4 regions of the Selenomonas sp. oral taxon 137 str. F0430 genome follow, and region 1 is predicted to be linked to each of the others. Evidence: riboswitches for the same ligand, from Rfam matches in the RefSeq annotation. Region 1 holds a riboswitch; each other region holds the start of a gene.
What was found. A riboswitch is a leader RNA that binds a small molecule or an ion and turns the genes downstream of it on or off. The one in region 1 is predicted to bind molybdenum cofactor.
Positions count from the first base shown of each region.

Region 2: another riboswitch for molybdenum cofactor. It lies ahead of HMPREF9162_RS02580 (ABC transporter substrate-binding protein); the one in region 1 lies ahead of modA (molybdate ABC transporter substrate-binding protein).
Region 3: another riboswitch for molybdenum cofactor. It lies ahead of HMPREF9162_RS11615 (hydrogenase small subunit); the one in region 1 lies ahead of modA (molybdate ABC transporter substrate-binding protein).
Region 4: another riboswitch for molybdenum cofactor. It lies ahead of HMPREF9162_RS06385 (TonB-dependent siderophore receptor); the one in region 1 lies ahead of modA (molybdate ABC transporter substrate-binding protein).

Region 1 is NZ_AENV01000014.1:68,699-71,886, reverse strand. Features, by position in the region: gene HMPREF9162_RS09790 (molybdopterin-binding protein) at 1-805, opposite strand, end outside; gene moaC (cyclic pyranopterin monophosphate synthase MoaC) at 1,142-1,618, shown strand; molybdenum cofactor riboswitch at 1,630-1,755, shown strand; gene modA (molybdate ABC transporter substrate-binding protein) at 1,752-2,561, shown strand; gene modB (molybdate ABC transporter permease subunit) at 2,561-3,188, shown strand, end outside.
Region 2 is NZ_AENV01000005.1:269,755-272,942, forward strand. Features, by position in the region: gene HMPREF9162_RS02575 (methionine ABC transporter ATP-binding protein) at 1-978, opposite strand, end outside; molybdenum cofactor riboswitch at 1,160-1,315, shown strand; gene HMPREF9162_RS02580 (ABC transporter substrate-binding protein) at 1,417-2,547, shown strand; gene HMPREF9162_RS02585 (iron ABC transporter permease) at 2,544-3,188, shown strand, end outside.
Region 3 is NZ_AENV01000015.1:288,346-291,533, reverse strand. Features, by position in the region: gene HMPREF9162_RS11625 (M23 family metallopeptidase) at 1-570, shown strand, start outside; gene HMPREF9162_RS11620 (hypothetical protein) at 600-1,511, shown strand; molybdenum cofactor riboswitch at 1,615-1,757, shown strand; gene HMPREF9162_RS11615 (hydrogenase small subunit) at 2,032-3,120, shown strand; gene HMPREF9162_RS11610 (nickel-dependent hydrogenase large subunit) at 3,117-3,188, shown strand, end outside.
Region 4 is NZ_AENV01000008.1:234,283-237,470, forward strand. Features, by position in the region: gene HMPREF9162_RS06385 (TonB-dependent siderophore receptor) at 1-1,523, opposite strand, end outside; molybdenum cofactor riboswitch at 1,634-1,765, opposite strand; gene HMPREF9162_RS06390 (methyl-accepting chemotaxis protein) at 1,924-3,188, opposite strand, start outside.

The sequences.
Region 1 (3,188 bases):
CGCCCGGGAGTACGGGTGCGCCGTAGGTCACGACGCGCGCCCCCGTCGCCTTGATCGCGGCGGGCGTGCGGTCATCGGGATCGACGCTCATGCCGCCCGTGCAGAGCACCATGTCCATGCCCATGTCGAGCAGCTCCGCGATCGCCGCGCGCGTGTGCTCCGTTCCGTCGTCCGAGAGACGGTGCTCGTCCACACGCAGCCCGAACGCGCGCAGCTTACTGTCAAGCACGGGCGTAAACGTATCCTTGATGCGCCCATGGAACACCTCGGAGCCTGTCGTCACGACGCCGACTTTCATTTTTCTGTATGGCAAAAGGCGCAGCAGCGGCTCATTGCCCGCCGCAACGCGTACCTGTTCCATAATTCCTTTTTCAATCACAAGAGGGATGACGCGCATCCCTGCGAGCTTTGCCCCCGCCTTCACCGGGTAATGCTGCGCGATCGTCGCGATCATCACGTCGTCGATGTCGTTCACCGCGTCAAGACGCTCCTCGTCGAGCTCAAAAACGCCGTCGACCGTCGCCTTCAGCTCGATCTTGCCCTCTTTCGGCTCGCTCGCCGTCATGTGCTCGTTTTGACAAAGATCGCGCAGGATCGCCGCCGCATCGTTCTCGTGCAGCATCCGCTCGTTCTCTTCCCACACATAGAGATGCTCCTTGCCCAGCCGCAGGAGCACGGGAATGTCGTCCAGCCGGATCACATCGCCCTTGCGGAACCGCGCGCCCTTCGTCCTGCCGCGCACAATCTCGGTAATGTCATGGCAAAGCGTCATACCGACCGCATCCTGCACACGCACCTCACGCATAGTCTCCCCCCGTTCCGTCGGTGCCGGCATCCGCGCGCCCCTATTCGCACAAATGCCGCAATATAATACACAGTTCGAACGAATCTAGAGCGACTCGTTTCAAATTAATATCTAGTTAAAACTCATTCTCACTTATACATTCTTTTTATTGATTATAGCACATCAAATAAATTTTCTCTATGACTTTTTTCACAGCAACCGTGCAAAATAACTAGAATAATTTTGCCTCTGAGCCGGCTCTCACAGTGTTTCTTTTCCATGAAAGTGACAAAAGGCATTGATTTTCTCCCACCACTAGGATATGATGAACACATTAGAACGGAAAGGAGGAGCATCATGCCGAATCTAACGCATTTCGACGAGCACGGCGCCGCCGTCATGGTCGACGTGAGCGGCAAGGAAACGACGCACCGCGAAGCCCTCGCGACGGGCATCATCCGCGTGAGCGAGGCGGTCTATGCCGCCATCGAGGGCGGCACGGCGGCAAAGGGCGACGTCCTCGGCGTCGCGCGCATCGCGGGCATCATGGCGGCAAAGCGCACGTCGGACACGATCCCGCTCTGCCACCCGCTGCCGATCTCGAAATGCACCGTCGACTTCACGCTCACGCGCGATCCGCAGCCGATCGTCCGCGCCGCCGCGACCGTCAAGGTCACGGGCGAGACGGGCGTCGAGATGGAAGCCCTGCACGCCGTCAGCGTCGCGCTGCTGACCGTCTACGACATGTGCAAGGCGATCGACAAGCGCATGGAGATCACGGACATCCGCCTCGAACGCAAGTCCGGCGGCAAGAGCGGCACATTCATCCGCTGACTACAGTCCCCACGGGGAACTCCGAGCAGGACGGCTCTACGGCACGGCTACGAGCTCCTGCCTGACGCACGCGCGTCACGGGGTATGGGAGGAAACCCTCATGCCTACCTATTTTTGTAAAGGAGTATACCAAATGAACCTGAACATCAAGAAAATGCTGACCGTCGCCGTCGCTTCGACGGCACTGCTCGCCGCAGGCTGCGGCGGCGGAGGCAACAAAGCCGCCGACGCGCCGAAGAAAGCCGCCGAGAACGTCGAGCTGCAGGTCTCCGCGGCGGCGAGCCTCACAGACGCCATGAAGGACCTCGCCACGATGTACGAGAAGGATCACTCGAACGTGAAGCTCGTCTATAACTTCGGCAGCAGCGGCGCGCTCCAGCAGGCGATCGAAAACGGCGGCGCCGCCGACGTATTCGTCTCCGCCGCACAAAAGCAGATGAACGCGCTCGATGAGAAGAAGCTCCTCGCCGACGGCACGCGTGTCGACCTCCTCATCAACGACGTCGTCCTCATCACGGCGAAGGACAGCAAGCTGAACCTGCCCGACTTTAAGGCAGTGCTCGATCCCGCAGTCAAGCACATCGCGCTCGGCGAGCCGAAGGGCGTCCCCGTCGGGCAGTACAGCGAAGAGGTCTTTACGAAGCTCGGCATCCTCGATCAGGTCAAAGAGCGTGCCGTCTACGGCTCCGACGTCCGTCAGGTGCTCGCATGGGTCGAGACGGGCGACGCGGACTGCGGCGTCGTCTACGCAACGGATGCAGCCGTCTCCGATAAGGTAAAGGTCGCCGCCGTCGCCCCCGCCGACACGCACAAGCCCATCGTCTACCCCGCAGCCGTCCTCAAGGATGCGCCGCATATGGAAGCCGCGAAAGAATTCCTCACATTCATTCAATCGGATGCAGCGAAGGAAGTCTTTAAGAAATACGGCTTCACCGTGAAATAATGACGGACGAAACACTCTCACCGCTCGTCATATCGCTCCAGGTCTCGGGGCTGGCGACCGTGATCACATTCTTCGTCGGCATCGCGCTCGCATGGGGCGTCCTGCAGATTCGCAGCCGCTTTGCGAGCACCGCCGCCGACGCGATCATCACACTCCCGCTCGTCTTGCCGCCGACCGTCGTCGGATTCTTCCTCCTGCTCTTTCTCGGAAAGCGCAGTACCATCGGGAGTTTCCTCCTCTCGCTTGACCTGCCGCTCGTCTTTACATGGCGCGCGGCGGTCATCGCGGCGGTCATCGTGAGCCTGCCGCTCATGTACCGCACGGCGCGCGGCGCCTTCGAGGCGATCGACCGGAACATGATCCACGCGGCACAGACGCTCAGCGTCAGCAATTGGCGCATCTTTTGGCGCATCGTCCTGCCGAACGCGCGCCACGGCATCCTCGCGGGGCTCGTCCTCTCGTTTGCCCGTGCGCTCGGCGAGTTCGGCGCGACCATCATGTTCGCCGGCAACATTCCGCGGCACACGCAGACGATGTCGACCGCGATCTACGCGGCGGTGCAGGCAAACGACTACGACCTCGCGTTTCGCTGGGCGATCGTCATCTCGCTCTTTTCACTCGTCTTTA
Region 2 (3,188 bases), on a different contig from region 1:
GATCGCCGCGTCGATCTCCGCGGTTTCGCCGCGCAGACCGATGATCATGCGCCCAAAGGGCTGATCCTTCATCTGGTCGAGCGTGCCGAAGAGCATCGTGACCTCGATATCGGGGAACAGGCGGATCATGTCGGCGAGTACGGGATCATCCGCGTTCTCGCCGAGGAAGGTGAGCCGCAGGAGCATGTAGCTGCCCGGCGTCGGCGACGCCTCGATCGGGTTGCCGCGGAACGCCGTCGGCAGGTCGTTCGAGAGCAGAACGCTGATAAATTCCTTCGTAATCGCTTGCCGGGGCTCGGTAAAGACATCTACAACGTCGCCCTCCTCTGCGATGACACCGCCGTCGAGCACGGCGACGCGGTCGCAGATGTCCTTGATGACCTGCATCTCGTGCGTGATGACGACGACCGTCAGACCGAGCCGGCGGTTGATGTCGCGGATGAGCGCGAGGATGGACTTCGTCGTCTGTGGGTCGAGCGCGGAGGTTGCCTCGTCACACAGCAGCACCTTTGGATCGCCCGCGAGCGCGCGCGCGATGCCAACGCGCTGTTTCTGCCCGCCCGAGAGATGGCTCGGATACGCGTCCGCCTTGTCCGCGAGACCGACGAGCGCGAGGAGCTCCGTGACCTTTGGGCGGATCTCCTCGGCGGAGCGTCCCGCGAGCCGCAGAGGAAAGGCGACGTTGTCGTAGACAGTCGCCGAGGACAGCAGGTTAAAATGCTGAAAGATCATGCCGATGTGGCGGCGCTCTTCGCGCAGTTCGCTCTCGCTCATCGCAGTCAGATCGTGTCCGTCAATGATCACCTCACCGCTTGTTGGGCGCTCGAGCAGATTGATGCATCGGATGAGCGTGGATTTGCCTGCGCCCGAGAGTCCGACGATGCCGTAGATCGTGCCGCGCTCGATGCGCAGATTGATGCCGCGCAGGGCGTGGACGTCGTCCGCGTATGTTTTAATGATATTTTTGAGTTCAATCATATACAGCCCTCCTTTGGGCAAGGTTAGAAACAAACGTAGCACAGACGAGAACTTTTGTCAATGTTTTCGGACGAATGCGAGAGGCTTTGCGCAACTTTTTTCAGATTTTTATCGGATGGGAAAAAGGCGGTGCAGATACTTGTATTGTGGACACCCTCATGCTATACTAATGAAAACTCCATAACGAGGTGTTTTTCGAGCTGCCGGCGCCTACGGCTTTGCTATGGCGCGGCGGCCTGACCGGGACGAACTCGGTCACGGGGGACGGATTGGAAACGGGCGTCCCTTCCGCAGACGCTCGTCGTCTGCATTGTAAAGGAAAACCGGCAGGAGCATGGTGCGCTTTTTCGCGTGCAGTCGATGCCCCCGGATTTCCGGCGGGCATTTTTTGATGCCCGGGCGATGGGATTTCGGCACGTGCCGAGAAAGGGGAATTCAATGAAGGCAGGAACAGAGTTCATGCGGCGCATCTCGGCGCTGCTCGCGTGCGCGGTCACTGCGGCGGCCCTGCTCGCGGGCTGCGGGCAGACGGCAAAACAGGCGGCGGAGCAGACCTCTGCACAGGAGACGTACAAGTTTACGGATCAGGCGGGCAACGCGGTCGAGGTCAAGGCGCCCGTCGAGCGCATGGTCGTCCTCCAGCATCATTCGCTCGACATCATCTGCCAACTCGGCGGACAGGACAAGATTGTCGGTGTCGAGTCGACGTGGCAGCGCGATCTCGGCGACTACATCGCGGACATCTGGCCCGCGATCAAGGAGATGAAAACACCCGGCACGCTCTCGCAGCCCAACATCGAGGAGATCGCCGCGCTCAAGCCCGACATCGTGATCGTCGCCTCGCAGTCGGATCAGGCATCCGCGGCAAAGCTGCGCGAGATGGGCATCCCCGTAGCGGTCATTTCGCTCCGCGGCGAGGGCAAACAGGCGGAGGCGCAGAACCCGCGCCTTTCCAACGCGGACAAGGCGTATACGGACGGGCTGCATAACGCGATCGAGATTCTCGGACATCTCACGGGACGCGATGCGAAGGCAAAGGAGCTCTGGGCGTTCGCCGAGGAGAGCCGCGCGATCGTCGAGAAAGCGGTCGGCGACATTCCCGATGCGGAGCGCGTGACCGCGATCCCCGTGTCGAGCAAGCACATGGTCTACGGCAACGATAAATACGTCGGCTGTATGCTCCTGCGCGCGGGTGCGGTGAACCCGGCGGCAAAGGACATCCAGGGCAACGGCGAGTACAACGTCGAGTCGCTGGCAAAGTGGAACCCCGACGTCATCATCTCGCAGGATCGCTATCCCGAGGTCTACAAGGAACTCACGACCGACCCCGCCTATGCACAGCTGCGCGCTGTGCAGAACGGGAACGTCATCAACGCGCCGTACTGGGCAAAGCCGTGGGGCAACCCGGACGCGGATTCCGTTGCACTCGGCGAGCTGTGGCTCGCGCATATGTTCTACCCGAGCAAGGTGAGCGCGGACGTTGTGCTAGAGCGCGCAAAGGCGTTCTACGAGACGTTCTACGGCGTGCCGTTCACGGGCACGGTAGATGCGGGAATCAAGGCAAAATGACGGGAACAAAATTGTTCACCCATGGGGGGCGGGGCGCACTGTGCGTCCTGCTCCCTTTGGCGTGTATCCTATTTTCACTGACACTCGGAGCGTACTATATCCCCGTGGAGCACGTCTTTCACATCCTCACTGCAGACGTGACAGGGACGCTTCCCGCGGATATCACGCCCATGGAGGTCTCGATGATCTACGACGTGCGCCTGCCGCGCGTCGTCGCCGCCGTGCTCGCGGGCTGCGGGCTGGCGGTCGCGGGCGGCGTCTTTCAGGCGCTCTTTGGCAACCCGCTCGCCAGTCCCTACACCCTCGGCGTCAGCAACGGTGCGGGCTTCGGCGCGGCGCTTGCCATCGTGCTCACGACGAGCGCGGCGGCGGTGCAGATCTCTGCGCTCGCGTTCGGCATCGTCTCGGTCGGGCTGACCTTCCTCCTCGCAGGGCGCAAGAGGAGCGCGCCCGTGACCATGATCCTCTCGGGGATGCTTGTCAGCGCTTTTTTCTCCTCGCTCGTCGCGCTGCTGAAATTCACCGCCGACCCGCAGGAAAAACTCCCGCAGATCGTCTACTGGCTCATGGGCTCGCTCGCGAGCGTGCGCTATGACGGGCTGCTGCTCGTCCTGCCCGCGTATATCGCCGCGCTCGTGCTG
Region 3 (3,188 bases), on a different contig from region 1:
GACGACAATCCGCAGGTCGGAGACGCCGCGCCTACGGGCGGGGTGCCCCACAGTGCGACAACGGACGACCTCAGCGAGGCACTCGCGGCGCTCGAGCGGCATATCGGCGTGCGCCGTGCATCGCTCGATGAACTCAGCGGCATCGTGCAGAAGAACTACCCGGGAGCGTCTGGCCTTGGCGGCACAGCGCCCGTCACGACCCCGACCGGATGGCCGACGGACGGCTTCATCAGCTCGCCCTACGGTCTGCGTTTTGGCGGAGCGGAGTTCCATCAGGGCATCGATATTGCCGCCGACACCGGCACACCCATCACGGCGACTGCCGACGGCGTCGTCACTGCCGCCGGGTGGAGCGGGAGCGGCTACGGCAACATGGTTGATATCGATCATGGAAATGGTGTCATGACCCGCTACGGGCACGCCTCGGCGGTTGCCGTTACGGCGGGCGAACAGGTGCGCCGCGGTCAGATCATCGCCTATGTCGGCTCGACAGGGCATTCCACCGGGCCGCACCTGCACTATGAGGTGCGCCTGAACGGACAGCCCGTGAACCCGGCACCGTACCTTTGATAGAGGGATAGAGAGAAAGGAATCTTGTCATGCAAACAAAATCGTTCGCATATCTTCTCGCTGCAGGGATTTTACTCCTCCCCGTTTGCGGTATCGCAGCGGAGAAATCGGAGAGCCACACGGTGAACACAGCGGAGGAAACATCTGCAGACGAGGCGAAGAACGACGCTCCCGCAAGCGAGGATAAGAAGCTCGCCGAGGAGATGGACGAACTCGGCGGCGAAGTTGAGGAACCGCAGGATACCCGCGTCAAACAGGATGGCAAGGAAAGCGGCCAAGACAGCACAGAGGAAAAAAGCACTGTATCATCCGATGAGCATGGTGCGCGCGCCGATGCCGCACACGAAACGGATGCCCCGCCCACGAAAGACGACCGCCCGGTGGGGTATGCGTATGTCGGCGATAAGGACGCATGGCAGAGCGCCATGGCCGCAGACAGGACGGCGGATACGGAAGATGAGGATGAGATCAATGCCGCCGTGGACGAGGTGACCGCGGAGATCGAAAAGCTGATCGATAAGATCTACGAAGTAAATCCCCATCTCAAAGCGCCCACACTTGCAGAGGGGCACTGGGTCTTCGTTGAGGGCGACGAGCGGCGCGGGTGGTTCGTTGACCGCGGCAAAATGCACCGGAATAAAGACGGCACTATTTCCTACTGGCAGCTCATCCTCTACAACGAGTTCGGGCGTGCGCAGTTCGCGGACGCCATGCACGACGAGGACTACAAAGAGCTGCGCTACACACTCCAGCGGCGGGTCATGGATCTCAAGAAAAATACGGTCAGCACCTACGCGGTGATTGCCGTCGGCGCGGACGAAAAGGTACTCGCCGACAGCGCACGCGACGGTGAGCCGGCAGAGATCCGCCCGGACACCATGGCGGAGAAGGAGCGCGATACGGTGAAAAAACTCGCGCACAGGCTGAAATTCAAACAATAAATAAAATTTTACCGTAGTATTCGCGTAGATTATTGACAGCGGGCGTGAATCCTGATAGTATGAAGCTATCATTAAATAACTATGGGGCAGATAGAGAATTACTATCGTCCCGCGTTTCCGAGCAAAAATATCTAAGGGCTTCGCCTATGATATTGCGCCTGCGCCGGGGGACTTCCGCCCCGCGCGCACCGGGTACGCGCAGAAATGCGCGCGCCTTCCCGTATCGAAAAGGAAACGACGAATAACCGCTGCCGCAAGACCTGCTTGCGATCTTACCGTGCGGAATGAGCAGCCGCGCAGGATGCAGAGGGATTGTTTGTCGTGCATTTGGCACGGGAGGCGGTCCCCTTTTTATATATAAAGTTGGGATTGGCGCAGATAAAAATGATTGGAGGAAGAGGGCGAATTATATATCTTTTTCGCCCCGTCGGGTGTATAATAATAAAAAATCTTCATAGGAAGAATTTATTATCCGTGCCGAAAGGCAATCGCCTGTGTATTATTGTTAGGAGGCAGGAGCGTGGACAAGAGGGAGAGTCTATGGGAGGCATACCTGGCGAAGGGTATGAGCCGGCGCAGCTTTTTGAAAGCCTGCGTCACGCTGACGTCGCTCATGGGATTGAGCACGGACAACCTCACGAAGGTCGTTGAGGCGGCGGAGGTCAAACCGCTGCCGGTCGTCATTTGGCTGCACGGCCACGAGTGTACGGGCTGTGACGAGTCGTTCATCCGCTCGGGGGCGCCGCTCGCCTCCGACCTCATACTGAACTGCATTGCGCTCGAGTACAGCCATGTGCTGAGCGCGGGCTGCGGCGCGCCGTTCGAGGAGCACCTCGAAAAGACAATGGAGAAGTATCACGGCGAATACATTCTCGCCGTCGAGGGCGGCGTTGCGGTCGGTACACATGCATACACCTGCATGTCGGGCGGGCATTCCTTCGAGCACACGCTCAAACGCGTCGCCGCGGGCGCAAAGGCGGTTGTCGCCTACGGCACCTGCGCCACCTCGGGCGGTATTCAGGCGGCGGCGCCGAATCCCACGGAGTCGCGCGGCATCCGCTCGCTCATCGGAGCGAAACCCTACATCGCCGTCCCCGGCTGCCCGCCGATCCCGGAGGTCATGACGGGCGTTCTCATGCACGTCGCCCTCTTCGGCACGCTGCCGCCGCTCGATGCGGAGGGACGGCCGAAACAGTTCTACGGCAACCGTATTCACGACACCTGCTACCGCCGCCCGTTCTTCGACGCGGGCATGTTCGCCGAGCGCTTTGACGACGAGGGCGCAAAGGCGGGCTGGTGTCTCTATCACCTCGGCTGCAGGGGCCCCGAGACCTATAACTCCTGCGGCAATCTCCGCTGGTACCAGGGCATGTCGTATCCGATCCAGTCGGGTGCGCCGTGCATCGGGTGCAGCAATGCGAACTTCTGGGATCAGGCGCCGTTCTCGCGCCGTCTCCCGGAGTATAACGGCATCGACGTCGACATGGTCGGCGCAGGTCTTGCCGTGGCGACTGCGGTCGGCGTTGCGGCGCACGCGGGCGCAAGTCTCGTGCAGAAACGTATGCATGAGAAAGAACTCGCCGCGCATGAGAAAGAGGTGCACGAATGAAACACGTTGTTGTAGACCCCATCACCCGCATTGAGGGACATCTGCGCGTCGAGATTCAGGTCGACGAG
Region 4 (3,188 bases), on a different contig from region 1:
GCCTGCGATCCGAACCGATGCTTCCAGCCGATCTCATAGTTTCGGTTGCGTTCCGGTTTCGGTATAGGAATGCCTTGACGGATATTCGTCGCTGCACTCTTTGCCTGAACAAAGAAATGCGTACGCCCGGCTGAAAATCGAACAGTATCATCCTTCGTCAGATCGTGTGTAATATTAAGCACAGGGTCAGTTGCGTGTTCTTTACTTTCTTGTTTTGTTTCACTTGAACTCGCGTGATCCTGCGCTACGCTCTCATAACGGAGCCCCAGCGTCATGCGGGTACGTGCGTCAAAACTCCATGCATCCTCCACATAGAACGCTTGCCTCTTATCCGCACCACGCTCGCTGTAACCGGTATTATTCTCGTCCGTATGCCAGTCAATCTTTATATATTTCGCACCAAAGCCGAGCTGATGTTTTGCTCCAAGTGCCGCGGAGGCATTGGTCTCAATACCGTTTCCCTTCGAAAACCACCCGCTGCGATACCACTGAGGTGCGCCTGCGGTAAAGTGTGTGAGACTCCCGCCTTCTCTGGTCAACAGGTTCCGCACCCATAAATTATTATCATCAACCAAATGATAATACTGCACATCATACTGCCACTTATCACTCGGGCGGCTCTCGAACTGAAGGGCAATATTCGACTGCTTAAAGCCGTCATAATGCCAATCCCGTGTTTTGTTATTCTGTTTCATCGGCCTCGTGATGCCGTTCCCTGCTGCAACAGACCAGTTTGTTCCGTTATTGAGCACCGCTCCTGTCACCGGATCAATATTATTGGCAATCTCGGCATCCATATTGGAATAGTAGCCGCTGAGTGTCAGCGTAGATTTTTCCGCCGTCTTGACCTTGATCTTTCCGTCGAAATAGGTTTTCGTATTCTCTTCATTCGGCTGATAGCCATTCGTATGGCGGCGCGAGACATTCACGGCGTAGCTGACGTTCCTATCGCTGCCGCTGTAGCCGATACGCATATCATAAGCATGATGAGAACCTCCGCCAATATGCAAATGCAATCTTCCTGCGCCTTCGCCGTCCTTCGTTGTGACGAGGATCACGCCGCCCTTATAATCCGTCCCGTAGCGTACGGGTCCGGGACCCTTAACGATCTCAACCTTCGCAATCCTGTCTGCGGGAATTGTAGAAAGATCAGCTGCCGCATTCGAGGCAATACCGTTCAGCGGGAATGCGGGTACTCCGTCAATAAAAACTTTTGTCTGACCGACCTCCGCGCCGCGGATGCGCACCATCTTGCTGTTCTTGTCGGCAGGTGCCATGTAAAGCCCCGGCACCTGTGAAAGGATCTCCGAGAGGTCGCGGTAGCCGCGATCCTTGATCTCCTCCGCCGTGATGGTATTCGTCGTGACGAGGTACTTATCCACGCCGTCCGCCTCAACGACAACGTCGCTCGTCTCATACGGCTCGACCGTCGGCGCCGCCTGCGCCTGAGGCAGGAACGCAAAGCCCAGTCCCGCCGTAACCGCTGCGGCAAGAGCCAACCGATACGCGCTCTTTTTCTTCATACCAATCTCCCTTTCTCTTTACAGCTATGAACCGCATATAATAAAAAAGAACCGTTTCCCGTACCGTCGGCACAGCAAACAGTTCCCCTGCCGGTTTCATGCTCCGTCACAGCGGTCGCTGCCGATTTCCTTTTCAGTACGGAAGGGCGCGGCGTTTCCGCCGTTCCCCTGTGAGCAGATTGCTCAGGCGCGATACCATAGGTGCTCCCCGTAGGTATCTTTGCTCGGAACTCGTTTATTTTACAATTTATAATTAATTTTATCAAAGAGAATTAACAAGTGTCAATGACTTTTTTCACACCTTCCCCATATATGAACGACTACATCAAAAGGACGGCACATCGGTACAAATATACGTTGATGTGCCGCCCTTTTTATTGATGAAATGGCTGCTTTCCTTTTAGACGTTAAACCGCCCCACCTCATTCTGCAGATCGGTTGCGATCTGTGCGAGGCTTTCGCTTGCCTCGGCGATGTCGGCGAGCGCCTGCGTCTGCGTATCGACGGATGCCTCAGCTTCGTCAGTCGTGACATCGTTCTCGTGCGCCATGTCCATAAGTTTCGCGGAGACTGCGGCGATCGCTTGGTTCTTCTCATTGAGGCGCTTGGAGGACTCGTTCAGCTTCGTGACGACGCTGTTCGCTCCTGCGACTGCCTCTGCGATCATGTCAAAGCGCCGCTGTGTGCGTCCAAGGTTGACGTTGCTCTCTTCAACCAGTTTCTTCGAGACTTCCATGGTATCGACCGCCTGCTGCGCTTTGGTCTTGAGCTCACCGATGATGCCGCTGATCTCATCTGTAAAGCCGCGCGACTGTTCGGCGAGTTTGCGGATCTCCTCGGCGACGACGGCAAACCCGCGTCCCGCTTCACCCGCGCGCGCAGCCTCGATGGCCGCGTTGAGCGCGAGGAGGTTCGTCTGCTCGGAGATGGACTGGATCATCGCGCTCGCCTCTTCGATGCGCTCCGCGCTCTGATTCGTCTCCTCGACGACGCGCGAGACTTCCTGCGTCGCATCGGAAGTCTCGGCAGACTTCTTGAGGAGATCGGTCAAGATCTCCGCGCCCTCGGTCTGGCGCTTCGCGATGTTCGCGGTCGCCTCGTTCATCTCCTCCATGACCTTGTCGTTGGCTTCGAGGAGCTGCAAAATCTCGTTGGTGTGATCCACGGCATCCTGCGTATCCTTGACCTGTACGCGCGCACTCTCGGCGATGCCGTGAATGCCTTTGCGCACTTCCTCCGCCGAATGCGAGGTGTTCTGCGCAGTCGCAGTCAGCTCTTCGCTCGTCGCGGCGACGGACTGAGACGCACCGTTGATCTTTCCAATGATCTCTCGCAAACTGTTTGCCATACGTGAGAGCGCCGTTACCATCATGCCGATCTCATCGCTGCGAGAAGCATGTATACGCACCTTCGCTCCCTTGTCCTTATCGAGATCAAGATCCGCAAACCGCGTCAGTACCTCACATACGTCGCTGATCGGCGTGATGAGACGCTTTTTAACAAAGAGTGCCAACACAACAACAAGGGCGGCCGCGCAGATAATCGCCAACACAACAGAAAAGATCACCATGTTGCGCGCTTCACCAACAAATACGTTCTCATCCGTGATGGAGTAGATCACCCACGGCGTTGCGTTCTCAAGCCCTTGGAAATGAATTTGACGGA